2 regions of the Kineococcus rhizosphaerae genome follow, and region 2 is predicted to be linked to the other one. Evidence: riboswitches for the same ligand, from Rfam matches in the RefSeq annotation. Region 2 holds a riboswitch; the other holds the start of a gene.

Region 1 (14,638 bases), on a different contig from region 2:
TTCACCGAGTGGGCCCGCGGGGCCGCGGTCACCGCGATCCGGACCTTCGTCCTGGGCCACCGCCGCTGACCCCACCCGTCACCGGGGTGAGCGGCGGGACGGGGACGCCGGGCCTACCCTTGACCCGTGCCGGCGGAGCGGGTCGTGAGCGCGACGAACGGACGGCTGGTCCGTCGTCGCCACGTCGACCTGTGCCGCACCCAGGCCGCCACCTGTCGCTGAGGAGTCCCCCGCCGGAACCTCACTCCAGGAGCGCACGTGAGCCTGTCCCTGCTCTTCGTCGGCGCCGGTCCCCGCACCCTCGGGGTGCTGGACCGCCTCGGCGCGCACGCCTCGGCGACCGGTGCGGACGTCGACGTCCACGTGGTCGACCCCCACCCCGCCGGCGCGGGCCGCATCTGGCGCGCCGACCAGCACCCGCTGCTGTGGATGAACTCCCGCGCGGCGGACGTCACCGTCCTGCCCGACGCCTCCTCCCGGCTCGACGGGCCGGTCCGGACGGGCCCGACGCTGTACGCGTGGCTCGACGAGCACCGGGCCGACCTCGTCGCCGGGTTCGCCGCGACCGGGCAGGAGGCCCTGCGCCGCGAGGTCCTCGGGGTGCGGGAGGGGACGTTCGTGTCCCGGGCGCTGGGCAGCCGGTACCTCGGCTGGGCGTGGGAGCGCGTCGTGACGGACCTGCCGCCGACCGTGCGGCTGCACACCCACCGCACCCGCGTGGTGGACGTGGTCGACCAGGTGCCCGGTCAGGTGACCGGCCCGGCGCGGCAGGCCGTGCGCCTGGAGGACGGGACCGAGCTCGTCGTCGACGCCGTGGTCCTGGCCCAGGGTCACCCCGACGTCGTGCCCGGTCCCCGGGAGCGGGCGGCGCGCGCGTTCGCCGACCGGCACGGCCTGCGCTACGTCGAGCCCGGGTACACCAGCGACCTCGGGCTCACCGAGGACGAGGACACGCTGCGCCCCGGCGCCGATGTCCTCGTGGCGGGGATGGGTCTGGCGTTCGTGGACCTGGTGGTGCTCCTCACCCAGGGGCGCGGCGGCCGCTTCACGGACGGGCCGGACGGGCTCGTCTACCACCCCAGCGGGCGTGAGCCCGTGCTGCACGTCGGGTCCCGCCGCGGCGTCCCGTACCGCTCGAAGATCACCTACGTCCTCGACGAGCGTCCGCCGCTGCCGCGGTTCTTCACCCCGCAGGCCCTCGGAGCGCACGGGACGCTGAACCTGCGCCGGGACCTGTGGCCGCTCGTCGCCAAGGAGCTCGCCGGCGCCCACTACCACGAGCTGTTCCGGTCCCACCCCGGCCGCACGACCGGCGACGCCCCCGGGTTCGACCGGGAGTTCGCCGGGCTGCCCTGGGGGTCGGCCGCCCTCGACGACCTCGTGTCCCGCGCGGTGCCCGACCCGCGGGACCGGTTCGACCTGCACCGCCTCGACCGGCCGCTGGACGGGTGGTGGGGGTCGTCGGCGCAGGAGGTGCACCGCCGGGTCCACGACCACGTCGCTGCGGACGTGGCGCGCCGCGCGGACCCGGCGTACAGCATGGACGCCGCGGTGTTCCACGCGCTGCTGTCCTGCTACGTGACGGTCGCCGGCCTCGCCCACTCCGGGCGCCTCGACCCCGAGTCCGTCGTCGAGGTCGACGGCTGGTGGCACGGGCTGTTCAGCTACCTCGCCTCCGGCCCCCCGCCGCGGCGGCTGCTCGAGCTCCTCGCCCTGGCCGACGCGGGGGTCGTGCGGTTCCTCGGCGGGGACGTGCGCATCGCCCCCGACGAGGTCGGCGGCTGCTGGACGGCGCGGTCGGCGAACTCCCCCGCCGTCGTGAGCGCCACCACCCTGGTCGACGCCCGCCTGCCCGAAGCGCGGATCACGGCCAGCGCGGACCCGTTGCTGCGCAACCTGACCCACCGCGGCCACGTGAGCGAGCTCGGGAACGGCCGGCTCGTCGTCGACCCCGCTCAGCGGCTCGTGCACACCGACGGTTCGGTGCACCCGCGGCGCTTCGGCCTGGGCCCGTGGGTGGCCGGTGGCGGGTGGGCGGCGGCGTTCGCCCGGCCGAACCTCGACGCGGGGTTCTTCCGGCTGAACGACCGGGTGGCTCAGGAACTGCTGCGGGTCGCCGGCACCGGCGGAACCGACCCCGGCACGCCCGTCAGCGTCGTCGCCCCGCGAGCAGCCAGTACCGCGCCGTCCCGGCGAACGGAACCCGCGCGCTGAGCTCGACCTCCAGCTCCTCCAGGTCCGCCGCCACCCGGTCGTCGACGCGGCCGCCGTCGCCCAGCAGTTCCAGCAGCGCCGTCACGGCGAGCACCCCGGCCCGGCCGACGACGTCGCACCCGGCCTCGGCGAGGGCGTCGGCGACGAACTCCGGCGACAACCGCAGCGCCGTGTGACCGGTCGCCGGGTCGGCGGCCCGGTCGGCGTCCAGCGTCACCCACGCCGCCGCGGGCCCCTCGTGCAGCACGGTCGCGACGACGTCGGCGGGCGGGTTCGGCGCGAGCAGGGAGACCAGGCCCCCGGGGCGCACCGAGGACACCAGGGTCGCGACGTCGGCCCGCACCTGCTGGTGGGAACTGCGGTGCTGCAGCACGTCGTGGCAGAACACGACGTCGAAGGAGCCCGAACCACCCTCGCGGTGCCGGGTGAGCGCGGCCAGGGCGGTGAGGTCCTCGAGGTCGGCGCTGACCGTGCGGACCCGCTCGGCGACCCCGGCGGCCGCCGCGGCGGCCCGCGCGAGGGCGAGCATCTCCGGCGACCGGTCGAGGATCGTCACCTCGTGCCCGGCGAGGGCGAACGGCAGGGCGTCGCGCCCGTCGCCCCCACCGGCGTCCAACACCCGCAGCCCGTCGCCGAGATCGGCCGTCCAGGACCGCAGCAACCGGGCGACGACGTGGTACCGCAACCGGCCCCAGGGCGAGTCCTGCCACAGCGCCCACGCCGCCTCCCCCGCGGACATCAGCTCACCCGAACAGCCGGGAACCCGCCAGGCGCGCGCCCTCACCGAGCGCGGCGAGCTTGGCCACCGCGATCTGCGGGTGGATGCGGCCGCCCAGACCGCAGTCGGTGGAGGCCACGACGTTCTCGGCGCCGACGACGGAGGCGAACCGCTCGATGCGGTCGGCGACCAGCTCGGGGTGCTCGACGACGTTCGTGGCGTGGCTCACGATGCCCGGGACGATCTTCTTGCCCTCGGGCAGCCGCACGTCCCGCCACACCTTCCACTCGTGCTCGTGGCGCACGTTCGCGGCCTCGAACGAGTACGACCCGGCGTCGATCTCGAGCATGAGGTCGACGATGTGCTTGAACTCGACGTCGGTGGTGTGCGGGCCGTGCCAGCTGCCCCAGCACAGGTGGAAGCGGACCTGCTCGGTCGGCAACCCGCGCAGGGCGTGGTTGAGGGCCTCGACGCGGATGCGGGTGAACGCCTGGTAGTCCTCCACGGAGGGTTCGGGCGTGATCTGGTCCCAGTTCTCCGCGATCGACGGGTCGTCGATCTGCACGATCAGGCCGGCGTCGGTGACCGCCTTGTACTCCTCGCGCATCACCTCGGCCCACGCCCAGATGTGCTCCTCCTCGGTGGCGTAGTGCCGGTTGGCGATGCGCGCGCCGCTGCCCGGGGACAGGGAGGTGATGAACCCCTGCTCGAGGCCCGCGGCCGCCAGGCCGGCCTTGAGGTTGGCGATGTCGGAGGCGATGGCCTCGTGCCCGGTGTACTGCAGGGCACCGGTCGTCGCGGGGAACGGCGTGGCGTTCTTCCCCGTCGAGATCCCCGACGTCGGGTCCGTGTAGGCGTCCTTGAAGATCGTCCAGTCGCGGCGGTTCGGGAAGCTCGTCAGGCGCACGTGACCCGGTTCGGACAGCACGTTCGGCTGGCTGAAGATGTCCTCGCCCGTCAGCGCGAGACCGCTGACGCGCTGGAACACGTACCCCCACCAGGCGCCGTAGTCGACGGCGCTCGACATGGCCTTGCCGTACTCGCCATCCCCCACGATCGTCACGCCGAGGTCCTTCTGGCGCTGGACGAGGTCGACGACGGCACCGGTGAGCAGCGCGTCGAACTCGGGGCTGCGGTCGAGGGTGAAACCGTCCTCGGCGAACGTGCGCGCCTCGTTGGCCGCGATGAGTTCGGGCGTGCGCGGCAGGGAGCCGGCGTGCGAGACGGGGATCTGCTGGCTGGACAAGGGAGTTGCTCCGATCGGGGTGTTCAGGAGAGGGCGCGGGTGAGGTCTTCCAGCAGGTCGTCGGGGTCCTCCAGACCCACCGACAACCGCAGCACGCCGTCGGTCAGGCCGATGGCGGCACGACCCTCGGCACCCAGCCGCCGGTGCGTCGTGGTGGCCGGGTGGGTGGCCAGCGACTTGGCGTCGCCGAGGTTGTTGGAGATGTCGACGATCCGCAGCGCGTCGAGCACCTCGAACGCGCGCTCCTTGCCGCGGCCGGAGGGGGCGTCGAGCTCGAACGTGAGGATGGTCCCGCCGAGGTCCATCTGACGCTTCGCCAGGTCGAACTGCGGGTGGCTGGGCAGCAGCGGGTAGCGGACCCAGCGGATCCCCGGCTGCTGCTCGAGGTGCTCGGCGAGCCGCAGCGCGGTGGCCGCCGAGTGCCGCACCCGCAGGCTCAGGGTCTCCAGTCCCTTGGCCAGCGTCCAGGCGTTGAACGGGCTCAAGGTCGGGCCGGTGTGCCGGGTGAGTTCGCGGAAACGTCCGGCGATGAACTCCTCGGTGCCCAGGACGGCACCGCCCATGACCCGGCCCTGGCCGTCGATGTGCTTGGTCGCCGAGTACACGACGACGTCCGCGCCGAACTGCAGCGGGTGCTGCCCCACCGGGGAGGCGAAGGCGTTGTCGACGACGACCGTCGCCCCCGCCGCGTGCGCGAGCTCGGTGACCGCGGCGATGTCCACGAGCGTCTGCATGGGGTTCGCCGGGGTCTCGAAGAACACCGCCTGGGCCGGCGTCGCCAGGGCCTGCTCCCACTGCTGCAGGTCCTCGCCGTCGACGAAGACCGTCTCGACGCCCCAGCGCGGGAGGATCTCGTCGAGGATCACGAAGCACGACCCGAACAGGCTGCGGGCGGCGACGACGCGGTCCCCGGCACCCAGCAGCGCGGCCAAGGCGTAGAACACCGCGGACATGCCGCTGGCCAGGCCGTAGCAGGCCTCGGCGCCCTCGATCTGCCGCAGCCGCTCGGTGAAGACCGACACCGTGGGGTTGCCGTAGCGGGAGTAGACGTAGCGGTCGACGTCCCCGCTGAACGCGGCCTCGGCGTCGGCGGCGGTCTCGTAGACGTACCCCGACGTCAGGTACATCGCCTCCGCGGTCTCCTCGAACTGCGAGCGGGCCAGGCCGCCGCGGACGGCGGTGGTGTCGGGCCGCCAGGCGTGCGTGTCGCTCACGACGTCTCCCCCGTTCGCTCCGCCGCGGTGCCCGTGCCGCCGCCTTCCCGCGGATCCACGCAGCGACTCCGTCGGCGCGTCTCCTCGGTCCAGGCGGCGCCGCACCGCGCGTCGCTCACGACTGCCTCCAGGGCAGTCCCGCGGCCCGCCAGCCCACCGCACCGCGGTGCCCGTCGGCGTCGAGGGGTCCTTCGAACCCCTCGAGGACGTTGTAGCTGGGGGTGATCCCGGCCGCCGTGGCGGTCTCGGCGGCCGCGACGGAGCGCTGTCCGGAGCGGCACAGGAACACGACCTTGCGCCCGCTCCCGGGCGCGATCCCCGCCGCGGACAGCTCGGTGAGGAAGCGCTCGGGGTCCACGGGGAGCCAGGACGCGAACACGGGCTCGGTGCCCAGGCCGGTCGGGGTGCCCACGAAGCGCCACTCGGCGTCGGTGCGGACGTCGACCAGGACGGCGTCCGGGTCGTCCCGGACGAGCTCGAAGGCCTCACGCGGGGTGAGGTCGCCGGCGTAGGCCACTGTTCCTCCCATCGGTCCTGGCATGAGCACCCCTCGAGGGGTTGCTGCGGCGTCGACGAGCCAGGTCTCTCGGCCGCTCTGGATGGTCCGCCCACCCTAGGGCATGGGGCGGCCCGTCCGGGCGCCGACCGCGCTCACCGGGGCGCGAGGCACACCTCGCGCCGCGACACGCCGCCGGCGGGGGCGCGAGGTGCGCCTCGCGCGGGGTGGGTGGTCGTCAGAGGAAGCGGTGCATCACGTGCAGACCGACGTGGCCGTGCTCGGGGTGGTCGAAGGCCTGCGGGACGGTGCCGACGATCCCGAAGCCCAGCGAGCGCCACAGCGCGACGGCGGCCGTGTTCGTCTCCACGACGGCGTTGAACTGCATCGCGAGGAACCCCCGCTCGCGGGCCCAGCCGAGGACGTGCTCGCCGAGCGCGCGGCCGACGCCGCGACCCCGGGCCGCCGGGGAGACCATGAAGCTCGCGGTGGCGACGTGGGACCCGCCGCCGGGTCGGTTCGGGCCGCACTTCGCCGTGCCCAGCACCTGCTCCGCGTCCGCCCCCTCGCCGTCCACGGCCACGAAGGTGCCCCACGGCGGGCCCTGCACCCACAGGTCGCGCGCCCGCTGCGACGTCAGCCCCTGCGGCAGCGCGTACGTCTCGCCGTCGGCGACGATCTCGTCGAAGAAGGGCCAGATCGAGAGCCAGTCGGCGTCGGTGCACTCACGGATCAGCACCCGGGCACCGTAGCCGGGCGGGCGGCACCCCCTCAGCCGGGGGCGAACTCGTCGAACGCCTCGTGGCCCGGGCGCACGCTGCCGTCGGCGTCGAGGAAGTGCAGCCACTCCGGGTGCCCGACGGGCCCGTGGCTGTCGCGGTGCAGGTCGGCGACACCGCTGTGGTGCAGGGCGTGGACGGTGTACCCGATCCCCCGCTCCCGCAGCCGGGACAGGGTGTAGCGCATCACCTCCACGTGCTTGGCGTCGTCGCGGGCGCCCCAGACGGTCTCGCTGGCGTACAGGTCCTTGCCGACCGAGCGCGCGAAGGCGACGCACTCGTCGAGGTAGGCCTCGAACCCCTCGCGGGTGTGCACGTTCGTCTCCGGGCCGATGCCCTGCCACATCCAGTAGGGGTGGAACCCCAGGACGTCGCTGACCGGTTCGGTGGCCCGCAGGGCGGCCACGTCGGCGTAGTTGCCGACCGTGAGCGGCTGGCGGGCCCCGGCGGCCAGGACCACGCCCCGGCACCACCGCAGCCAGCGCAGCTCGGCGGCCCGCAGGGGGCTGTCCTCGTCGTGGACGTAGGCGCCCATGAGGGGTTCGTTGCACAGGTCCCACGCCCAGACCCGCTCGTCGTCGGCGTGGGCGGTGACGACGTCGACGAGGTAGCGCCGGAAGATCCGTTGCACGGGGGCGACGTCCGGGCCGTCCACCGCGGGGTCGGCGAACAGGTCGTCGGTGCGGGTCCAGGCGCTGGCGTGCGGGAGCAGGTGGTCCAGCGGGACCCCGCCGAAGTCGCACACCGGGTCCCGCCAGCGGTTGAACAGCACGGGGACCACGGCGACGTCGTGCGCGGCGAACAACCCCAGCCCGGCGTCGAGGTTCGCCAGGAAGCGCTCCGGGTCGCGCTGGAAGGCCTCGTGCGACAGCCACCAGCGGGCCGTGTTCCACCCGGGGAAGGCCTTCTTGCCGCGGGCGACCTCGACGGCCATCAGACCGTGGTCGTGGTGCTGCCACAGGTCCAGGCCGGACGTGCCCCAGGACCCGGCGTAGTTGAACCCGTGGACGTCGCGGGTCGCGCGCCGGTTCACCGGTCCGCGCCCCCCACCCGCACCTCGGCGGCGTCCTGCGACCCGTCGAGGCGGAACCCGGTGGTCTCGCCGGCGACGGACACCTCGTACCCCCCGCGGAACCCCCGCACGGCGACCCGCCCGTCCCGGTCGGTCCGCACGGTGGTGGGGGCCAGCCACCACTGCCCCTTCACCAGGTCGTGCATCGCGCCGTAGGCCGGTTTGCGGGTGCCGTCGGCGCGCACCAGGCCGACCGGTGCGCCCAGCCAGGTGGTGGCGTCGGTCAGGCCCCAGTAGTTGAAGGCCCACACCGCGGGGTGCTCGACGAGGGTCCGCAGGTGGCGCACGACCTCGTCGGCCTGCCGCTGCTCCCCCTCGTCGGTGGAGGGCCAGTGCTCGACCTGGTGGTCGTTGAGGTCGCCGACCGTGGCGGGCATGAGGTCCCCGGAGACCAGGGTGTTCTCGGTGAAGTGCAGCGGCAGGCCGAAGCGGGAGAACCGGGCCAGCACGTCGTGCGTCCGCTCCTCGCCCCAGTACCCCTTGTGCATGTGGCTCTGCAGGCCCAGGGCGTCGATGCCCACCCCGGCCTCCAGGGCCTCCTCGACGACCCGTTCGTAGGCCGGGGACATGTCGAAGTCGTTGAGCAGCAACGTCGCCGCGGGGTTGGCGGCGCGGGCCTCCTCGAAGGCCAGGGTCAGGGTCGCGGTGCGGCCGAGTTCGCGGGCGACCCGGGTGAGGCCGTTGTCGTACTTGTCGTACACGGGCATGATGACCGACTCGTTGACGACGTCCCACGTGTCGACGAGCCCGGCGAGACCGCCCACCTCGCGCCGGATCCGGTCCCGCAGCGCGTCGACGACCCCGGCGGTGGGCAGGTCGAGCAGCCAGTCCGGCGCCGCGGTGTGCCAGGTCAGCGGGTGCCCCTTGACGACGACGCCGCGGTCGGCGAACCAGCGGGCGGTCTTCACGAGCCGGTCCGTCGCCGGCCGGCCCCGCACGGGTTCGAACTCGCCCCAGTAGAACGGCAGGGTCGTGGCGTTGAACAGACCGAACCAGGCCTCGGCGAGGTCCTCGGCCTGACCGGCCGGGGCCGAGGCCCCGAAGAAGGACGAGGTGCCGTCGGCGGTCGCGGGGTCCTCCCCGCCGGCGTGGGCGACGAAGTCGAAACCGATGCAACCGAAGAGGAACTCGTGGTCGCGCTGGGCGAGCGTCACCTCCCGGTCGGCCAGCGGGACGCCGTCGGCGCCCAGGACGGTCACCGTCGCGGCGGCGACGCGGTGGGCGAGTTCGGGACGGTCGGCGGCGGGGGCCGTGACCGGGCCGGGGGTGGGGGTGCTGTCGTGCGACACGGGGAACTCCTTCGGGAGAGGGGTACCGGCCTCAGACCGGTGGGACGCGCGGGGCGTCCGGGACGGGCACGAGTTCCTCGACGCGCACGGCGGCGCGCAGGCCCGGGAGTTCGCGCAGGAAGCGCGCCATCGCGGGAGCGGCGTTGTGCCGCTCGTGCGCGGCGCGGTCGGCGTACACGGCGTACACCAGCCGCGCCAGGGGTTCGGTGTCGCTGGTGTGCGGCACGTAGAGGTGGGTCCCGGGTTCGGTGCGGACGGCGGGCAGCGCGGCGCCCAGCAGGGCGTCGAACCGCTGCGCCGCCGCGGCGTCGGGCAGGTCGAAACGGACGACGAGGGCGAGGGTCACGGGGTTCCTCCCGGGTTGCCGCCGGGGCGTCGTCGCGGTCTGGTGGGGCCATGCCCACCGCACCGGTCGAACTGCACCACGTCGAGATCGGGGTCCGTGACCTCGCCCGCAGCCTGGAGTTCCACGTCGACGTCCTGGGGTTGAGCCCCGCCCACCAGCGTTCCTGGGGACCACGGGAGGCCTGGCTCAGCGCCGGGTCCGGGCTCCTGCGGCTGGTCCGGGTCGAGGACGGGGACCTCGGCGGCTGGACGAGCGTGAACCACCAGGCGGGTTTCCGCCACGTCGGATTCACGGTGGCCGACGTGGACGCCTGGGCGCAGCGGCTGAGCCGGTCCGGGGTGGAGTTCGTCATCGCACCGATGACCGCCCTCGGCGGGGTGCGGATCGTGTTCTTCAGCGACCCCGACGGGGCGCTGGTCGAACTCGTGGCCGGCGAGCTGCGCCACACCGACGTCTGGGACGCCGACCTCGTCGCCGCGAGGGTCACGCACCCCGTCCCCGGGGACGGCGAGGACGACACCCCGGTGCTCGACCACGCCGCGACCACGGTGCGCGACTTGGACGAGGCGCTGTCGACGTACGCCGACGGCCTGGGGCTGGGCCGGCTCGGTCAGGTGCCGCACCCGGGCGACGAGCGCGGGTACGTGCGCAGCTACCTCGCGGCGGGACCGGGCGTGCTGGAGGTGTTCTCGTACGCTGTGGACCCGCTGCCGGCCGCCGCCGACGTCGACGTGCACCGGCTCGGGCTGCGGGTCCTCGCCCTGACCTGCCCCGACCCGGACGCGGCGTCCCGGGTCGTCACCGGGCACGGGGGCCGTCCCAGCGCCCTGAGCGGCCCGGGACGGCACGTCGTGGACCGCGACGGGCTCACCCTGCGGTTCCTGCCGGCGGGCTGGTCCCCCGCCGTTCACGGCTGACCCGCGACGGGCCGCACGTCGACCTGCACCACCCGGCGGTCGCCGGTCCCGACCTCGTGGACCGCACCGGTCAGCTCGACCACCGCGGTCAGGTCGGGGGTGGCGCAGTCGTGGCCGACGAACAGGTCGACCCGGCCGGGTTCGACGACGCGCACCACCCGGCGGTCGGAGAACGCCAGCCGCTGGGTCGGGACGTCGAGGGTGACCTCGGCGCTCGCCCCGGCGGCCAGCTCGACGCGGGCGTAGCCGAGCAGCTGGACGACGGGGCGGGTGATCGAGGCGACGGGGTCGCTGCCGTAGAGCTGCACGACGTGCGCCCCGGCGCGGTCGCCGGTGTTGGTGACCGTGACGGTGGTGACGATCGCGCCGTCGGTCGGCACCTCGGCCGCGGCCAGCCGCAGGTCGGAGTGCGTGAACGTCGTGTACGACAGGCCGTGCCCGAAGGGCCGCACAGGCGCGGTGTCGATGTTCGAGACCGGGCTCGCCGCGCCCAGCCTGGGGTGCAGGTAGCTGTACGGCTGGGCGCCGACCGAACGGGGCAGCGACACCGGCAGGCGCCCGGAGGGGTTCACCCGACCGGACAGGACCCCGGCGATCGCCCCGCCGCCCTCCTGGCCGGGGAAGAACGCCTGCACGACGGCGGCGCACCGCTGCAGGGCCCAGTCCACGGCGTAGGGGCGGCCGGTGAGCAGCACGAGGACGACGGGGGTGCCGGTGTCCAGCAGCGCCTCGACGAAGGGGCGCTGCACGCCGGGCAGTTCCAGCGACTCCGCGTCGCAGCCCTCCCCGGAGGTGCCGCGCCCGAACAACCCGGCGCGGTCCCCGACGACGGCGACGCAGACGTCGGAGGCCGCCGCCGCGGCGACGGCGTCCGCGAAACCGCCGGTGTCGTCGGTGTCCACGTCGGCGCCGCGGACGTGGGTCGTGCGCGCGGCGCCGGCGAACTCGGCGCCGAGGGCGGCCAGGACGGAGTCGACGTCGAGTCCGAGCTCCACACCGGGGTGCTGGGCCAGCACGTGGTTGGCGAAGCTGTAGCAGCCGAACAGGGCCGAGGTGTCGTCGGCGTTGGGCCCGACGACGCCGATCCGCAGGGGTTCGTCCCGGGCCGCGGTTCGCAGCGGCAGGGTGCCGTCGTTGGACAGCAGGACGATCGACTCCTCGGCCAGCGTCCGGGCCAGGGCGCGGTGCTGCGGGGGGTCGAGGTCGACGCGGTCGGGGTCGATCCCGGCGGCGGGGTCGTAGTCGGGGTCCAGCAGACCGAGTTCGGCCTTCTGGCGCAGCACCCGGCGCAGGGCGCGGTCCACGAGGGCCTCGTCCACCTGCCCGGCGCGGACCAGGTCGGCCAGCGGGGTCAGGTAGGTGACGCCGGTGGGCAGTTCCACGTCGATGCCGGCGGTCAGGGCCTGCGCGGCGGCGTCGGCGGGAGACCCCGCGACCCCGTGCAGGCGTTCCAGGAACGCCACGGAGAAGTAGTCCGCCACCACGGTGCCGGTGAAACCCCACCGCTCGCGCAGCAGGTCGGTGAGCAACGACGCGTCGGCGGCGACGGGGACCCCGTCGACCTCGGTGTAGGAGTTCATGACCGACCGGGCCCCCGCGTCGAGGACGGCCATCTCGAACGGCGGCAGCAGGACGTCGGTGAGTTCGCGCGGCCCGGCGTGGACGGGGGCCAGGTTGCGTCCGGCGCGGGAGTTCGAGTACCCGACGAAGTGCTTCAGCGTGGCGATCACCCCGGTCGACTGCACGCCCCGCACGTAGGCCGCCGCGATCGTCCCCACGACGTAGGGGTCCTCGCTGATGCACTCCTCGACCCGGCCCCAGCGCGCGTCGCGGACGACGTCCAGCACGGGGGCCAGGCCCTGGTGGACGCCGAGGCTGCGCATCGAGGAACCGATCGCGGCCCCGACCTCCTGCACGAGCTCGGGGTGGAAGCTGGCCCCCCAGGACAGCGGGGCCGGGAACGTCGTCGCCTTCCAGGCGGCCAGTCCGGTCAGGCACTCCTCGTGCACCAGGGCGGGGACGCCCAGCCGGGTGTTCTCCTGCAGCCAGCGCTGCTTGGCGATCAGGGCGCGCGTCTGGTCGGAGGGTTCGACGGGGGTCGTGCCGAAGACCCGGGTGAGCTGGCCCAGCCCCTGACCGGCGAACCCCTCGAGGCTGTCCACCGCGACCTGCATGGTGTCCTGCATCGGGGCCACCGCCGCCCCCTCACCGCCGCCCTCGCCGTCGCTGTCGGTGTCCCCACGGCCCTCCCAGAGGCCGACGAGCTGGGCGAGCTTCTCCTCCAGCGTCATGGCGGCCAGGAGCTCCTCGACCCGGTCCCCGGGGCGGGTGGACGGTTCGGTCGCGTGGTCCATGGTGGTTCCTCCGTGCTCGGGTGGTCGTTCGTCAGTGCGAGTCTCGCGGCACGGCGCTGCCGCGCGCACCCACCAGGAAGTCCAGGTCGGCGCCCTCGTCGGCCTGCAGGACGTGCCGCGCGTACAGCCAGGGCCAGCCCCCCTCGGGCGCGTCGGCGCTCTGGCGCCAGGAGGGTTCGCGGGCGGCGAGCTCGGCGTCGCTCAGCTGCACGTCCAGCCGCCGGGCGGGGACGTCGAGGGCGATGACGTCCCCGGTGCGCAGCAGGCCGAGCGGACCGCCGAGCGCTGCCTCGGGCGCCACGTGCAGGACCACGGCCCCGAACCCGGTGCCGCTCATCCGGCCGTCGCTGATGCGCACCATGTCGCTCACCCCGGCGCGCAGCAGCTTGGCCGGCAGCGGGACGTTGGAGACCTCCGGCATGCCCGGGTAACCGCGCGGCCCGGCGCCGCGCACGACGATGACGTCGTCGGCGGTGATGTCGAGGTCCTCGTCGTCGCAGACCGCGTGGTAGGCCTCGGGCGAGTCGAACACCACGGCGCGGCCGGTGTGCTGCAACAGGTGCGGCGAGGCCGCCGACTGCTTCAGGACGGCGCCGCGCGGGCACAGGTTGCCGCGCAGGACCGCGGTCCCGGACCCCGCCGGCTGCAGCGGGGTGTCGAACCCGCGGATGACCTCGCGGTTCCAGCACTCGGCGTCGGCGACGAGCTCGCCCAGCGGCCGGCCCGTGACGGTGACCTGGCCGGTGTTCAGCAGGCCGTGCTCGGCGAGGTCGCGCAGGACCGCGGGCAGGCCCCCGGCGTAGCAGAAGTCCTCCATGAGGAACCGGCCCGACGGCATGAGGTCGACGATCGTGGGCACGTCGCGGGCGAGGGTGTCGAAGTCCTCCAGCGCGAGGTCGACGCCGAGGCGGCCGGCGAGGGCGAGCAGGTGCACGATCGCGTTGGTGGACCCCCCGATCGCGGCGGTCGCCCGGATCGCGTTCTCGAACGCGCCGCGCGTCATGATCGCGCTGGGGCGCAGGTCCTCCTCGACCATCGCGACGATCCGCTGGCCGGCGGCCTGGGCGACCTCGTCGCGGCGGGCGTCGACGGCGGGCCAGGCGGCCGAACCGGGCAGCTGCATCCCCAGGGCCTCCGCGACGCAGGCCATCGTCGAGGCGGTGCCCATGGTCATGCAGTGGCCGGCTGACCGGGCCATGCACCCCTCGGCGACGGCCCCCTCCTGAGCGCTCATGCGCCCGGCCTTCATCTCGGCCTCGAAGCGCCACACGTGGGTCCCCGACCCGACGTCCTGGCCGCGGAACTTGCCGTTGAGCATGGGCCCGCCGGTCACCACGATCGTGGGCAGGTCGACGCTGGCCGCCCCCATGAGGAGCGCGGGGGTGGTCTTGTCGCAGCCGGAGAGCAGCACCACCCCGTCGAGGGGGTTGCCCCGGATGAGTTCCTCGGCCTGCATCGCCATGAGGTTGCGGTACAGCATCGCCGTGGGGCGGATCAGGGTCTCCCCGGTCGACATCACCGGGAACACCAGGGGGAAACCCCCGGCCATCCAGACCCCGCGCTTGACGGCCTCGGCGACGCGGTCGAGGTGGGCGTTGCACGGGGACAGTTCGGACCAGGTGGTGGCGATCCCGATGACGGGCCGGCCGTCGAACACGTCCGCTCCGTACCCCTGGTTGCGCAACCAGGAGCGGTAGAGCATGCCCGAGCGCCCGGTGGCCCCGAACCAGGCCCGGCTGCGCCGCGGGGTCGCGCCGTCCTGCGTCGTGTCCTGCGTCGTGTCCTGCGTCGTGTCCTGCGTCGTGTCCTGCGTCGTGTCCTGCACGTCGTTCACATCCAGCCTCCGTCGACGATCCAGTTCTGTCCGGTGCAGGCGGCGCTGTCCTCGGCGGCCAGCCACAGCACCAGGCGGGCGACGTCCGCGGGCTGCACCCGCCGGGCCAGCGCCTGTTCGCGGTCGAGGGTGGCCTCGGCCTCGGCGTCGACGTGGTGC
Region 2 (14,638 bases):
CCGATCCGGCGCCCACGAGCGCGTCGGCCGGGTCGTGGCCGTGCGCCGCCCACCGTTCGCGGTAGCGCTCGATGAGCGTGGCGTACTTGCCGATCGGGTACGTGACGTTCGCGGAGAACAGCGGGTCCCCGGCGGCCGCGGCGACCTCCACCGACTCCTCGCTCGTGGCGCTGCCGTGCCAGATCCGCAGATCGCGCTGGTAGGGGGCGGGCCAGGTCTCGGCCTGGTCCAGCGACGGCCGGAACCGGCCCTGCCAGGTGACCTTCTCCTCCCGCCACAACCGGCGGAACAACTCGTACCCCTCGGCGTTGCGGTCCCACTGGTCGTCGGTCGTGACGTGGAACAGGTTCGCCTGCGCCGCCCCGTTGCCCTTGCCCACGATGAGTTCCAGCCGGCCGTTCGCGAGGTGGTCCAACGTCGCGTAGTCCTCGTAGGCGCGGACCGGGTCGAGCAGGCTGAGCGTCGTGACGGTCGTGAACAGCTTGATCCGCGACGTGCGGGCCGCGATGTTCGAGAGGACGACGGTGGGGGAGGAGGACAGGAACGGGCGTTCGTGCCGTTCCCCGACGCCGTAGGCGTCGAAACCCCACTGCTCGGCCAGGGCGGCGTTCTCGACCACCTCGGTGAGGCGTTCGTGCTGCGTCGGCCACACCCCCGTCACCGGGTCCGGGGTGTGGGTGATCAGGGTCATCGCGAGGAACTTCACGGCTCAGCCCTTCCAGGTGTCGTGGAACTGCAGGCGGGAGGACGCCTCGAAGTCGAGGTCGTGGACGTCCCCGGTCGTGGCCAGCACGGTGGTCTGCTGGACCACCGGGATCACGTAGTAGTTCGAGACGATGAGCTGCTGCGCCTTCGCCAGCAGCGCGTTGCGCTGGTCGACGTCGACGGTGGCGAGCTGCTGGGCCAGGACGTCGTCGAGCTCGGTGACGGGGATGCGGGCGTTGTTCGTCCCCTTCGTCGAGTAGCTCGTCCGCAGGATGTCGCCGTCGGCGCGGGTGAGGCCGCCGTAGATCAGGTCGAAGTTCCCGTCCTTCTGCACCTGCGCGGCCTCGGAGATCTGGGCCTGGTGGATCGTGACGCCGATGCCGACCTTCTTCAGCTGCTGCTGGAACAGTTCGGTCGTGGGGCCGAAGTTCCCGTTGTTGAACCAGTACAGGTCGAGGTTCAGCTTCTGGCCGTCCTTCTCCCGGACGCCGTCGGTCCCCTCCTCCCAGCCGGCCTCGTCGAGCAGCTGCTTCGCCTTCGCCTGGTCCGTCGTCAGCAGCTCCGACTCGTCCGCGTACCCCGGGGTGGTGTCCGACAGGACGCTCGTCGCAGGCTCGTACTGCTTCGACAGGACGGTGTCGATGACCTCCTGCCGGTCCAGTGCCCGGGAGATCGCCTCGCGCACCTTCACGTCGGAGGTGGCGGGCCGGGAGTTGTTCACGGCCAGGTGCAGCGGGATGCCCGGATTGGTGCGGCTGATGACGTGCCCGCCCGTGGACTCGATGAGGTCGAGGTCCTGCGGGGACAGCGAACTGATGGCGTCGACCTGCTGGGACTGCAGGGATCCGCTGCGGACGCTGGCCTCGGGGACGATCTGGAAGGTGATGCCGTCCAGGTGGGCGGCTCCCTGCGTCGTCCAGAGCGAGGAACCCCAGTCGTAGTCCGCACGCTTCTTCAGCACGATCTCCTTGCCCTGGGTGTAGTGGTCCAGGGTGAAGGGTCCGGAGCCCACGATGCCCTTGCACCGCTCGTCGGGGCTCTGCCGGGTGCTGGCGACGGACACGAGCCCGAGGCTGAACGTCGAAGTGGCCTGCAGGAACTGGGCGTTCGGGGCGGAGAACGTGACCTTCACGGTCTGCGGGTCGACGACGTCGGCGCCGACGTACCCCGTGAGGTAGTTCGTCACGAGCGTCGCGCGGGCCCCGAGCTTCGTCGCGGCGTCCAGGTTGGCCTTGACCGCGGCTGCGTCGACGGGTGTTCCGTCGGAGAAGGTCGCCCCCGTCACCAGGTGGAACGTGAACGTCGTCCCGTCGGGACTGACGTCCCAGCTCTTCGCGAGCCAGGGTTCGATCGTGCCCGTCTCGGGGTCCTGGTCGGTCAGGGAGTCGACGAACTGCCGCGTGGCGTAGATCGTCTCGTTGCTGCCGACCTGCTGGGGGTCGACGCAGCCGGCGTCGGAGGCGACGTCGAACGTCAGCGTCCCGCCGTCGACCGGCTTCGCGTCGGCCGCGCGGGAGGCGTCCGCACCGGCCGGGGAGTCGGCGTTCGAGCCCGCGGAGCAGGCGGCGAGGGCGAGAGCGGCGCTCAGGGCGAGCGCGGACAGGGTGATGCGTCGGGGCACGGAGGATCCCTCGTTCTTCGGGCGCCGCGGGCGGTCCCGCGGAGCACTGCCTTGCCCTGGGGCTTCCACAGGGCCGGGTCTTCACCCGGGCACCCCACGCCGTGCGAGGGGGTTGCCGGCTGCCGAGCCGGGGCTTGTCGGCAGCACTCATGACCTCCCCGGAGACTCGCAGGTGAGCGATCACCGGGTCAACCGTCCGATCGGGTCGACGAGGGGGTTGAGGATCCGGGGTCCGGTCCCCTATGGTGAACGGGTACACCATCCAGAGCGGCTGAGAGACCTGGCTCGACGACGCCGCAGCAACCCCCCGGAAACGGGCGCGGGTGCTTCCGCCAGGACCGATGGAGGAGTTCTCGTGGACCGCACGTCGCACGTCGCCATCCTCCGCCGCGTCGTCGACTTCTGCCTGACCGGTTCCTCCGGCTGTCGCTGACCACCCCTCCCGACGCCGGGAAACGTTCCCGTGCGTCCGTGCACCGTCCCGCGTGGCGGGTGCACACCTTCGTCGTTCCCGCCCCTGGAGTCCCCTTGCGCACCCGCACGCCCCTGTCCGCGGTCACCCTCGCCGCGCTCCTCGTCCTCACCGCGTGCGGTGGCGGTGGTCAGAGCAGTTCCGAGAAGTCCGCCGACGCCACCCCGGTCAAGGGGGGGAACCTGACGTTCGCGATCTCGGTCGACTCCGGGTGCATCGACCCGCAGCAGGTGGGCAACAACGACGCGCTGAACATCGGCCGCCAGCTCGTGGACTCCCTCACGGTGCAGGACCTCGACGGGAAGATCCAGCCCTGGCTGGCCCAGACGTGGGAGGTCAGCCCGGACGCGAAGACCTTCACCTTCCACCTGCGCGAGGGGGCGACGTTCTCCGACGGCACCCCCGTCGACTCGGCCGCGGTGAAGGCGAACCTCGACGGGATCGTCGCCCTCGGGGCCAAGGCGTCGCTCGGCTCGACCTACCTCCAGGGCTACACCGGCACCCAGACCCCGGACGCGCAGACGGCCGTCGTGACGTTCGCGCAGCCCAGCGCGCAGTTCCTCCAGGCCACCTCGACGATGAGCCTGGGGCTCCTGTCGGTCCCGACGACCACGGCCGACCCGGCGACCCGGTGCGACGGGAGCACGCTGGTCGGCTCCGGGCCGTTCACCGTCGGCAGCTACGCCAACGGTTCCAAGACGGTCCTGAAGAAGCGCACCGGGTACGACTGGGCGCCCACCGGGGCCAAGCACCAGGGCGAGGCCTACCTCGACACCATCACCTACGAGGTCGTCCCCGAGGCCAGCGTGCGCACGGGGTCGTTGCAGTCCAAGCAGATCGACGCGACGACCGGCATCGCCTCGCAGGACCTGCCGCAGTTCGACGGCAACGGGTTCTGGACCCAGCGTCGCGCGAACCCGGGCATCCCGTACAACTTCTTCCCCAACGAGTCGCGCCCGATCTTCTCCGACATCAGGGTTCGGCAGGCGTTCTCGAAGGCCGTCGACCGCAAGACGCTCGCCAGCATCCTGAACCCCGGTGACGTCGCCGTGAGCTCGGCGCTGTCGGCCTCCACCCCGCTGGCGTCCGACGACTCCAAGGACCTCGCGCTCGACGTGGCGGGGGCGAACGAGCTGCTCGACGAGGCCGGCTGGGTCAAGGGCGCGGACGGCGTCCGGGCCAAGGACGGCAAGAAGCTCACCGTCACCGTGACGTTCTGGCAGCCCACGACCGCCGTGCTGGAGCTCGTCCAGCAGCAGGAGCGCGCCGTCGGCATCGACCTGCAGCTCAAGCAGGGCACCACCGCCGAGACCACGGCCCTGCAGAACTCCGGCGACTACGACGTCCTGTTCTACAACCTGACCCGCTCCGACCCGGACGTGCTGCGGACGATCTTCTCGACCGAGACCCGCAACGTGAACCACCGGGCCCACAGCCAGGTCGACGACCTGCTCACGCAGCAGGCCGCGACGACGGACACCGCCCAGCGGGCCCAGCTCGTGGCGCAGGCCTCGAAGCTGCTCGTCGAGGAGGCGCACTCGATCCCGCTCATCGAGCTGTCGACCGTCATCGCCGCGAACGAGGACGTGCACGACCTGCAGTTCGAGGGCTCGTCGCGGCTGTGGTTCTACGACGCCTGGAAGCAGGCGTGAGCACCGTGACGAGGGAGCAGGTGAGGGCGTGAGCGAGGATCGGCGCGTCGGCGCCTGGACGAGCGGAACGCGCCGACGGAGTCGCTGCGCGGTCCGGGAGGAAGGCGTCGACCCGGGCGCCGCGACGAGGGAGCAGGTGAGGGCGTGACCGGTTACGTCGCCCGGCGGCTCGGGCAGGCGGTCGTCGTCCTCTGGGCGGCGTACACCGTGACGTTCGTCATCCTCTACCTGCTGCCCAGCGACCCGGTGGAGATCATGCTCGCCGGGGGGCAGGGAGGGGAGCAGTCCACGGTCGACCCCGCACAGGTCGCGGCCCTGCGGCACGAGTACGGCCTGGACGAGCCGCTGCCCGTGCAGTACGTCCACGCGCTGTGGAGGACGCTGCACCTGGACTTCGGCAGCTCCATCCAGAACGGGGCCCCGGTCACCTCCCTCATCGGCGACGCGCTGCCGCAGACCGCGGTCCTCGCCGTCTCGGCGCTGGTCATCGCGCTGGTGCTCGGTGTCGGGATCGCGTTCCTGTCGACCTGGACCCGGTGGGCCTGGGTGCGCACGCTGCTGCTGGCCCTGCCGCCGCTGGGCGTCTCGCTGCCGACGTTCTGGGTCGGCCTGCTGCTCATCCAGTTCTTCTCGTTCCGGATCTCGATCTTCCCGGCCCTGGGCAACGAGGGCCTCGCCAGCCTCGTGCTGCCGTCGGTGACCCTCGCCGTCCCCGTCTCGGCGTCGATCGCGCAGGTGCTGGCCCGCGGGCTGCGCACCGCGCTGGCCGAACCCTACGTCGAGACGGCCCGCGCCAAGGGCGCCTCCCGGGCCCGGGTGCACCTGCGGCACGCGTTCCGCAACGCGACGATCCCCGCCCTGACGATCGGCGGGGTCATCGTGGGCAACCTGCTGGCCGGTGCCGTCGTGGTGGAGACGGTGTTCTCCCGTGTCGGCATCGGGCGACTGACCGTCACCGCCGTCAACGGGCAGGACATCCCGCTCGTGCAGGGCCTCGTCCTGCTGGCGGCCACGATCTTCGTCGTCACCAACCTCGTGGTGGACCTGCTGTACCCGGTCATCGACCCGCGCATCCGGGTCGTCGGGGTGCCGCGTCGTCCGCGGGCCAGCACCAAGACCCTCGTGGGGAGCGTGTCGTGAGCAGGGAAGCACCCGAGGCCGTCCTCGACGTCCTGGACATCGGTGAGCGCTACCGCAGCGGTGCGAAGGCACCCGCGGGAACCCGGCGCACGCTGCCGGCGTGGGCCCGGCGGCCCGACCTGCTGGTGGCAGCCCTGGTGATCCTGCTGGTGCTGGCGTGGGCGGCGTTCCCGTCGCTGTTCACGTCGCAGAGCCCCATCGACGGGGTGCCCGCGGACCGTCTCCAGGGCCCGTCGGCGGCGCACTTGTTCGGCACCGACCACCTGGGACGCGACCTGTTCTCCCGCGTGGTCCACGGGTCCCGGCTCACGCTGCAGGCCACGGTCCTCGCCGTGCTCATCGGCCTGGTCGTGGGGACGCTCATCGGGTTGTTCTCCGGTTTCGTGCGCGGGGTCGTCGACGACGTCCTCATGCGCACCATGGACGTGCTGCTGTCCATCCCCGCCCTGCTGCTGTCGATGGCGCTCATCACGGCGCTGGGCTTCGGGACGGTCAAGGTCGCGATCGCCGTCGGCATCGGGACGGTCGCGAACTTCGCCCGCGTCATGCGCTCGGAGGTGCTGAAGGTCAGCGCGGCCGTGTACGTCGAGGCGGCCCGGGCCAGCGGGGTGCGCACGACGGGTGTGCTGTTCCGGCACGTCCTGCCGAACGCCGCCGGTCCCGTGCTGGCCCTCTCGGCGCTGGAGTTCGGGGTCGCGGTCCTCGCCGTCTCCTCGCTGAGCTTCCTCGGGTTCGGCGCCCCGCCGCCGGCGCCCGAGTGGGGTTCGCTCGTCGCGGGCGGGCGCGACTACCTGGCCACCTCGTGGTGGCTGACGACGTTGCCGGGGCTGGTGGTGGCGGCGGTCGTGCTGTCCGCCAACCGGATCGCCCGGGCGCTGGAGAGGGGCACGGCGTGAGCGACGAGTGGCGCGACAGCGCCTGGACGGACGGGACGCGTCCGGCGCTGCGCGCCGGCTCCAGACGGAGTCGCTGCGCGGCCCGGGAGGAAGGCGCCGTCTGGTGCGCCACGACGGAGCGAACCGGGGGCACGGCGTGAACCAGCCGTTGTTGCAGGTCCAGGACCTGAAGATCTCCTACGGTTCCCGCGAGGTCGTCCACGGGGTGTCGTTCGACGTCCACCCCGGTGAGGTCGTCGCCGTCGTCGGGGAGTCCGGGTCGGGCAAGAGCACGACCGCGCACGCCGTCGTGGGGCTCCTGTCGGGGTCGGGCACGGTGGGCTCCGGATCGGTGCTGTTCGAGGGCGACGAGCTCGTCGGCCTCGGCGAGAAGGCCTGGCGCTCGGTGCGCGGGGCCCGGATCGGCCTGGTCCCGCAGGACCCGACGCTGTCGCTGAACCCCGTCAAGCGCATCGGGGACCAGGTCGCCGAGGTGCTGCACGTCCACGGTCTGGCCAAGGGCGCCGCCGCCCGGCTGCGGGCGGTCGAGCTCCTCACCGCCGCCGGGCTGCCGGACGCGGCCGTGCGCGCGAAGCAGTACCCGACGGAACTGTCGGGGGGCATGCGGCAGCGCGTCCTCATCGCCATCGGGCTGGCCGCCGGGCCCCGCCTGCTGGTGGCCGACGAACCGACGAGCGCGCTCGACGTCACGGTGCAGCGGCAGGTGCTGGACCACCTGGAGTCCCTCACCCGGGACGCGGGGACGGCTGTGCTGTTCATCACGCACGACCTGGCGGTGGCCGCCGACCGCGCCTCCCGGGTCGTCGTCATGTCCCAGGGCGAGGTCGTCGAAGTCGGCACCGCCCAGCAGGTGCTGACGGAACCGGAGCACGAGTACACGAAGTCGCTGCTCGCGGCCGCCCCGAGCCTGCACAGCGCGCGGATCCGGGCCGTGCCGCGCGAGCGGACCGCTCCGCCGGCGCCCCGCCCGCGCGAGCCCCTCGTGCAGGTGCGGTCCCTGGTCAAGGAGTTCCCGCTGCCCGGCCGGGGCAACGTCCAGACCGCCGTGTCGGACGTCAGCTTCGACATCGGCCGCGGCGAGACCGTCGGGCTGGTGGGGGAGTCGGGGTCGGGCAAGACGACGACGGCCCGCCTCGTCCTGGGGCTGGAGCGGCCCACCTCGGGGCAGGTGCTGTTCGACGGCGTCGAGACCGCGGGGCTCAAGGGGTCCGCGTGGCGGGACCTGCGCCGTCGCGCGCAGCTCGTCTACCAGAACCCCTACGCGTCCCTCGACCCGCGCGTCGCCGTCGGCGAGACGATCGCCGAACCGTTGCGCGCCTTCGGGGTCGGCGATCGGTCCTCGCGGCGCAAGAAGGCCGCGTCGTTGCTGGACCAGGTGCGACTGCCCGCCGACGCCCTCGAGCGCCGGCCCGCGGAGCTGTCCGGCGGTCAGCGCCAGCGGGTCGCCATCGCCCGCGCCCTGGCGCTGGAACCGGAGTTCGTCGTCTGCGACGAGCCCGTCTCCGCCCTCGACGTGTCGGTGCAGGCGCAGATCCTGGAGCTGCTCGTGCAGCTGCAGGCCGACCACGGGCTGAGCTACCTGTTCATCTCCCACGACCTGGCCGTGATCCGGCAGATCAGCGACAAGGTGGGGGTCATGCGTCGCGGGAACCTGGTGGAGTTCGCCCCCGCGCGGGACGTCTTCGCGCACCCGCAGCACGAGTACACCGTGGAACTGCTCGAGGCCATCCCCGGCCGCCGGGCGCTGGAGGACGCGACGTGACCGCCGAACCCGCCGAGCTCGTCGTCCGTGCGGTCGGCACCGCCGACCCGCTGGCGAAGCCGCTGTTCGACGACCTCGCCCACGAGTACGGCACGCGCTACGGCGGGACGGTCGAGCAGGTCCGGCAGGAGCTGGAGCGGTACCCGGCGCAGGAGTTCGCCGAACCGCACGGGGTGCTCCTGCTGCTCCTGGAGGACGGGGCCGCGATCGCCGGCGGCGCCTACCGCCGCTACGACGAGCGGACCGCCGAGCTCAAGCGCATCTGGACGCACCCCGCGCACCGCCGGCGGGGCCTGGCGCGACGGGTGCTGGCCGAGCTGGAACGGCGTGCGGTGGCGAACGGCTACGAGGCGCTGTACCTGACGACGGGGCCGCGCCAGCCCGAGGCCAAGCACCTCTACCTGACCTCCGGCTACGTCCCGCAGTTCGACCTCGACGTCGACCCCGAGACGATCGGCCCCCTGGCGTTCACCAAGGACCTGACGCCCGGGGAGGGGTCGGCGTGAAGTTCCTCGTCATGACGCTCATCGGCACGAGCGGCGATGCCGCCGCCGGGCGGCTCACCCCGCCGCGGCAGCGGTTCCGCGAGGTCGTCGAGACGGCGGAGTTCGTCGAGGAGCTGGGGCTCGACGCCTTCGGGGTGGGGGAGCGTCACTCACCGGAGTTCCTGTCCAGCTCACCGACCGTCGTGCTCTCGCACCTGGCGGCGCGGACGTCGACGATCCGGCTGTTCACGACCGTCACGGTGCTGAGCCTGCTGGACCCGGTGCGCGTCGCGGAGGACTACGCGACGCTGGACCACCTGTCCGACGGCCGCGTCGAGATCGTCATCGGCAAGGGCAACGACGCGCACCAGTCCGAGCTGTTCGGGTTCGACCTCGCCGACCAGTGGGACCGCAACCGGGAGAACTACGAGCTCCTGCACCGGTTGTGGAGGGAGGAGAAGGTGAGCTGGTCCGGCCGGTACCGTCCCGACCTCGTCGCGGCCACGACGTACCCGCGTCCGCTGGCGGGTCCGCCGCGGGTGTGGCACGGCTCGGCGTCGAGCACCGAGTCGACGGAGCTGGCCGCCCGCTACGGCGAACCCCTGTTCTCGGCCAACGCCTTCCACCCGCAGGCCAAGTACGCCGACCTCATCGCCCACTACCGTCAGCGGTTCGCCGAGCACGGGCACGACCCCGCGCGGGCGCTCGTGGGGGCGGGGTCGGGGGGCGTGCACCTGGCCCGCACGTCCCAGGAGGCGGTCGCCCGGTTCCGGCCGCTGTGGGAGGCGTACATGGCCACCCCGGCCGCGGCGCACAACCGGTCGCCGTTCACGTCGCTCGAGGACGCTCTCGACCGCGGGCCGAACCTGGTGGGCTCGCCCGCGCAGGTCGTGGACAAGATCGGTGACTACCACGGGGCGTTCGGTCACGAGCTCCTCGCGATCGGTGTCGACGGTCAGGGGCTGGACCCGGCCGAGCAGCGCGCGACGCTCGAACTGTTCGCCGGCGAGGTGGCCCCCGTCGTGCGCCGCGAGTTCCCGAGCCGGTCGTGGGAGGAGTTCCCGCGACCGACGCTCGAACCCTGACCTTTCCTGCACCAGAACCCGGGAGGGCCGCGAGCGGCTCGTTGAACGGCCGCTCGCGACACCCTTCCGGAGACCACCGTGCCCTTCGTCCTCAACGCCGTCCTGCGTGGTCAGCTCGGCGGTCACACCGCCGCCTGGCGCGTGTCCCGCGCCGACGTCACCGCCAACACCACCCTGGAGTACTGGTCGGAGCTCGGCCGGGTCCTGGAGGAGGCGGTCTTCGACGCCCTCTTCCTCGCCGACACCTTGGCCGTGCCCGACGACCCCGCCTCGCCGTTGCAGTGGCCCCTGGACCCCTTCATCCTCGTCGCGGCCCTGGCCGGCTCGACCGAGCACCTCGGGCTCGTCGCCACCCACTCCACGACCTTCAACGAACCGTTCACGACCGCGCGTCAGCTCGCCTCCATCGACCACCTCACGCGGGGCCGGGCCGGGTGGAACGTCGTGACGAGCACCGACGACAACTCGGCGCGCAACTACGGCCGGGACCGGCTGCCCGAGCACGACCTGCGGTACGAGGTGGCGCAGGACTACGTCACCGCCGTCATCGCCCTGCTCAGCGCGTGGGAGCCCGACCCGTTCGTCGCCGACCGCGAGTCCGGGGAGCTGCTGCGCCGGGACGCGGTCCGCGAGGTCAACCACCACGGCCCGCACTACCGCGTCCGCGGGCCCCTGCACACGACGCGGTCCCCGCAGACCGTCCCGCTCATCGCCCAGGCCGGGGGGTCCCCGTCCGGGATCGACCTCGCCGGCCGGTTCGCCGACGTCGTCTACACCCGCCAGCCCGACCTCCAGGGCAGCGTGGACTACCGCCGCCGGGTGCGGGCCGCGGCCGTGGGGCACGGACGGGCCGCCGACGACGTCCGCGTCCTGCCCGGCGTCGTGCCGGTCGTCGGGGCGTCGCGGGACGCCGCGCTGCAGCGGGTCCACGACCTGCAGGCCGCCGACACCGTCGCGCGGGACCGGTTCGACCACGCCCCGACGGGCCCGCAGGCGGAGAGCTCGGGCCACCGGCTGCTGGCGGGGACGGCGTTGCAGATCGCCGACGACCTCACCCGCTGGTACGAGGCCGGTGCTCTCGACGGGGTCAGCGTCCACGTCAACGTGCTGCCCGACGACCTCGAGGCGTTCGCCGCGTCCGTCCTGCCGATCCTGCGCTCGCGAGGGCTGGTCCGCGAGGAGTACGCGCCCGGGACGTTGCGGGAACGGCTGGGGCTGCCGGCGCCGCGGGTCGACGAGTCGGCCTTCGGCCCGCGCTGGAGCGAGCCGGTGAGGACCTGACCCACCGGCTCTTCCCGCGCTTCGCACACGTCGGGCCCCGGATCGTCGCGATCCGGGGCCCGACGTGTGCGAAGCGCGGGAAACGAGAGGTCCGGGTGCGGGGCGTGAGCAGCCCGTACCGCGCCCGTCCGGGCGGTAGCGTGCGACGCGTGACGCCCGCGCCCAGCACCCGTCAGCTGACCGTCGGCCCCGAGGGGTTCGTGCGCGACGGCCGCCCCCACCTGCTGCTGTCCGGCGCCCTGCACTACTTCCGCGTCCACCCGCAGCAATGGGGCGACCGGCTGCGGGCGGCGCGCCTGCTCGGCCTGAACACCGTCGAGACGTACGTGCCGTGGAACCTGCACGCCCCGCGCCGGGGTGAGTTCCGCACCGACGGCTTCTGCGACCTGGCCGGGTTCCTCGACGCCGCCGACCGCGAGGGGCTCGACGTCGTCGTGCGCCCGGGCCCGTACATCTGCGCCGAGTGGGACAACGGGGGGCTGCCGGTCTGGCTGACCCGCTCGGGGGTGCGGCTGCGCACCGACGACGCGGACTACCTCGCGGCCGTGGACGAGTTCCTGACCGCCGTCTACGACGTCGTGGTCCCGCGGCAGGCCGACCGCGGCGGTCCCGTCGTGCTCGTGCAGGTGGAGAACGAGTACGGCGCCTACGACACCGGGGACGACGGCGCCGCCCGGGTCCGGTACCTCGAGCACCTCGTGGCGACCACGCGCGGGGCCGGGATCACCGTCCCGCTGACCACCGTCGACCAGCCCACCGACGAGATGCTGGCCGCCGGCACCCTTCCCGGGTTGCTGACGACGGGGTCGTTCGGGGGCCGGGCGGCGCAACGGCTCGCGACGCTGCGCGAGCACCAGCCCGAGGGGCCCCTGGTCTGCTCGGAGTTCTGGATCGGCTGGTTCGACCACTGGGGTTCGCACCACGGGACGACGTCGGTGGCCGAGGCCACCGCGGAACTCGACGCGATGCTCTCGCGCGGGGCCGGGGTGAACGTCTACGTGCTCCACGGCGGGACGAACTTCGGGTTCACCAACGGAGCCAACGACAAGGGCACCTACCAGCCGACCGTCACGTCCTACGACTACGACGCCCTGCTGGACGAGGCGGGCCGGCCCACGGCGAAGTTCCACGCGTTCCGCGAGGTCATCGCCCGGTACGCGCCGGTCCCCGCCGAGGTCCTCACCGGATCGGCGCAGGACCACCCGCCCGCACCGGTCCTGGAGGCGGCCTTCACCGCCTCCCGTCCCCTGGCGGAGTTCGCCGGCCCGGACCTGCCCTGGGAGGGGAGCGCACCGCCCGTCCTGGACGACCTCGAGGTCCCGTCGGGGGAACCCGTGCGCTTCGCCTGGATCTCCGGGACCTCCGGCGGGGCTGCGGGCCCGACGCTGCTGAGCGTGGGCGAGGTCCGCGACCGGGTGACGGTCCTGCTCGACGGGGTGCGGGTCGGGACGATGTTCCGCGAGCACCACGACGTCGCGCTGGCCCTGCCCCCGCACGCGCCGGGAACGCGGGTCGACCTGCTCGTCGAGGACGCCGGCCGCGTCAACTACGGACCCCGCCTGGGCGAGCCCAAGGGGATCGTCGGCCCGCTCCTGGTCGGCGGCCGCCGGCTGGAGGGGGCCGTCGTCCGGCCCGTCGACCACGACGCGCTGCGGCTCGACCCCGGCGCCGGGTCCGGCGCCGGACCAGTCGACGCCCTCGTGGGGCCCGTGCTCGCGAGCGCCGCGCTCGACGTCCCCGCCGTCGCCGACCTGTTCCTGGACACGGGGGGCTGGGGGCGCGGGGTGGCGTGGGTCAACGGGTTCTGCCTCGGCCGGTACTGGCGGCACGGGCCGCAGCGTTCGCTGTACGTCCCGGCCCCGGTGGTCCGGGCGGGGCGCAACGTCGTCACCGTGCTCGAACTGGACGGGACGGCCGATCCGGTCGTGCGGACGCTGCCCGACCTGGCGCTGGGGCACACCGAGGCGTGAGGGCCGAGGGCGTCAGCGCGGCGCGTGCCGGGCGCGGCGCAGCTCCTCGGCCCGGGCCTCCTCCGCGGCGTCGCCGAAGAAGCCGCCGGCCAGCGTCTCGGCCGCCTGCCACAGCGCGGGCAGCAGCACCGCGCGCTGCTGCTCGTCGAGGCCGGCCACGACCCGGGCTTCGATCGCGGCGATCTGGCGGGTGCAGCTGTCCAGGACCTCCCGGCCGGTGCGCGTCAGCACCGCGTGCCGGATGCGGCCGTGGTTCGGGTCGTCGGTGCGCTGCAGGAACGCGCGGCGCTCGAGCTCGGCGAGCACGTGGTTGGCCGACTGAGGGGTGACGAAGGTCAGCCGGGCGATCTCCGCGTTGGACCGGCCGACGTCGTCGCTGATGGCGAGCAGCAGGTGGTACTCCGCGGCGGTGATGCCGTGGTCGGCCGCGACGAGGTCCACCGCGCGCTGCAGGGCCCTCGACACCCGCTGCGTGACCCACTCCAGCCGGGCGAGGGCTTCCGCGGGCGCGCTGGCCCGGTGCCGGGAGGCGGCGGACCGTCGCGGGCGGGCGGTGCCCGGGGCGTCGGCGTTCACGGGGCCAACCTAGGGCCACGACCTGGGACCGGGCTGTCGTCGCGGCCGGGCACCGGCCGTCCCCGGTGCGCGGTGCCCGGCTCAACCACGCCAGCGCTCCGGCGCGTGGTGCAGGAGTTCGGTGCCGTCCTCGGCCAGCAACCAGCCGGCGGCGACCTGCTGGCCGGTCGCGGCCGCGAACCGGCGCAGCCACGCCGCGCGGGTGCCGTAGCGGCGCCGGGTCTCGGCCAGCGGGAAGCGGCGCACGGTGCCGACCAGGCGGGCCAGCGCTTCGGGGTCGCTGAAGGGCATCCAGGGCGGTGGGGGTTCGCACTCCTCGGAGGCGGTGCCGTGCGGCAGGTGCACGGCCAGCGGCACCTGGACCCACGGGGGGCGCACGCCGCCGAGGGCGGTGCCGTCCTCGTCGCGCTCCAGCTCCTCGGCCCCGGGGCGCAGGTGCAGGCGGTCCGCGCGGGGCGCCGGGACGTCGTCGGTGATCCAGCGTCGCAGCGCGGCGAGGGCCGCGCGGGCGTACAGGTCGAAGCGCGCGTCGCTGAGCGGCTCGCGGACGGCGAACGCGGGCCGGCGCCCGCCCGCGTCCTCGAACTGCTGCCGGTTGGTCAGCACGCTCGGTCGCGCCTCGACGTGCGCGGTCCCGGCCACCTGGACGAGGCGGTAGCGGTCGTCGGTCTCGTCGCCGTCCGCGCGCAGCACCGGGCCGTGGGTCTCGGACTCGGTCTCGCTGAGCAGTTCCACGACCACCGCGCCGTGCCCGGTGACGGTGCGGCGGGCGTCGTCGGCCGCGAGGACGGCGTCACCCGGGGACAGCGGCGGGTAGCCGGCGGCTCCCGCGCCGCCGGAGGAGATCGCGATGAGGTACCCGTCGACGAGCCGGCGGCCGGCGGGGGTGCTGCAGCGCTCGTGGAAACCGTCCTGCAGGAACACCCGGCAGGTGCTGCCGGTCGCCGACATCCCGGCGAGGACGACGGGCCCGGGGGCCACGGGACCCAGCAG

What was found. Region 2 has a riboswitch for S-adenosylmethionine ahead of CLV37_RS18365 (ABC transporter substrate-binding protein). Riboswitches for the same ligand answer to the same signal wherever they lie in the genome.
Region 1: it holds a riboswitch for S-adenosylmethionine, as region 2 does, so the genes downstream of both, CLV37_RS04895 (rhodanese-like domain-containing protein) here and CLV37_RS18365 (ABC transporter substrate-binding protein) in region 2, are expected to answer to the same signal.

Annotation. Positions count from the first base shown of each region.
Region 1 is NZ_PVZF01000002.1:127,151-141,788, reverse strand. Features, by position in the region: gene CLV37_RS04920 (ROK family transcriptional regulator) at 1-69, shown strand, start outside; gene CLV37_RS04915 (FAD/NAD(P)-binding protein) at 259-2,214, shown strand; gene CLV37_RS04910 (class I SAM-dependent methyltransferase) at 2,150-2,953, opposite strand; gene CLV37_RS04905 (cobalamin-independent methionine synthase II family protein) at 2,958-4,178, opposite strand; gene CLV37_RS04900 (O-succinylhomoserine sulfhydrylase) at 4,202-5,392, opposite strand; gene CLV37_RS04895 (rhodanese-like domain-containing protein) at 5,508-5,909, opposite strand; SAM riboswitch class I at 5,915-5,998, opposite strand; gene CLV37_RS04890 (GNAT family N-acetyltransferase) at 6,127-6,627, opposite strand; gene CLV37_RS04885 (glycoside hydrolase 5 family protein) at 6,660-7,700, opposite strand; gene CLV37_RS04880 (endo-1,4-beta-xylanase) at 7,697-9,028, opposite strand; gene CLV37_RS04875 (putative quinol monooxygenase) at 9,060-9,374, opposite strand; gene CLV37_RS04870 (VOC family protein) at 9,425-10,291, shown strand; gene CLV37_RS04865 (beta-xylosidase/alpha-l-arabinosidase) at 10,282-12,645, opposite strand; gene CLV37_RS04860 (IlvD/Edd family dehydratase) at 12,677-14,347, opposite strand; gene CLV37_RS04855 (SDR family NAD(P)-dependent oxidoreductase) at 14,476-14,638, opposite strand, start outside.
Region 2 is NZ_PVZF01000009.1:254,251-268,888, reverse strand. Features, by position in the region: gene CLV37_RS18375 (LLM class flavin-dependent oxidoreductase) at 1-706, opposite strand, end outside; gene CLV37_RS18370 (ABC transporter substrate-binding protein) at 710-2,326, opposite strand; SAM riboswitch class IV at 2,369-2,481, opposite strand; SAM riboswitch class I at 2,582-2,674, shown strand; gene CLV37_RS18365 (ABC transporter substrate-binding protein) at 2,855-4,450, shown strand; gene CLV37_RS18360 (ABC transporter permease) at 4,595-5,590, shown strand; gene CLV37_RS18355 (ABC transporter permease) at 5,623-6,486, shown strand; gene CLV37_RS18350 (dipeptide ABC transporter ATP-binding protein) at 6,590-8,248, shown strand; gene CLV37_RS18345 (GNAT family N-acetyltransferase) at 8,245-8,754, shown strand; gene CLV37_RS18340 (LLM class flavin-dependent oxidoreductase) at 8,751-9,818, shown strand; gene CLV37_RS18335 (NtaA/DmoA family FMN-dependent monooxygenase) at 9,897-11,099, shown strand; gene CLV37_RS18330 (glycoside hydrolase family 35 protein) at 11,249-13,069, shown strand; gene CLV37_RS18325 (MarR family winged helix-turn-helix transcriptional regulator) at 13,082-13,645, opposite strand; gene CLV37_RS18320 (alpha/beta hydrolase domain-containing protein) at 13,727-14,638, opposite strand, start outside.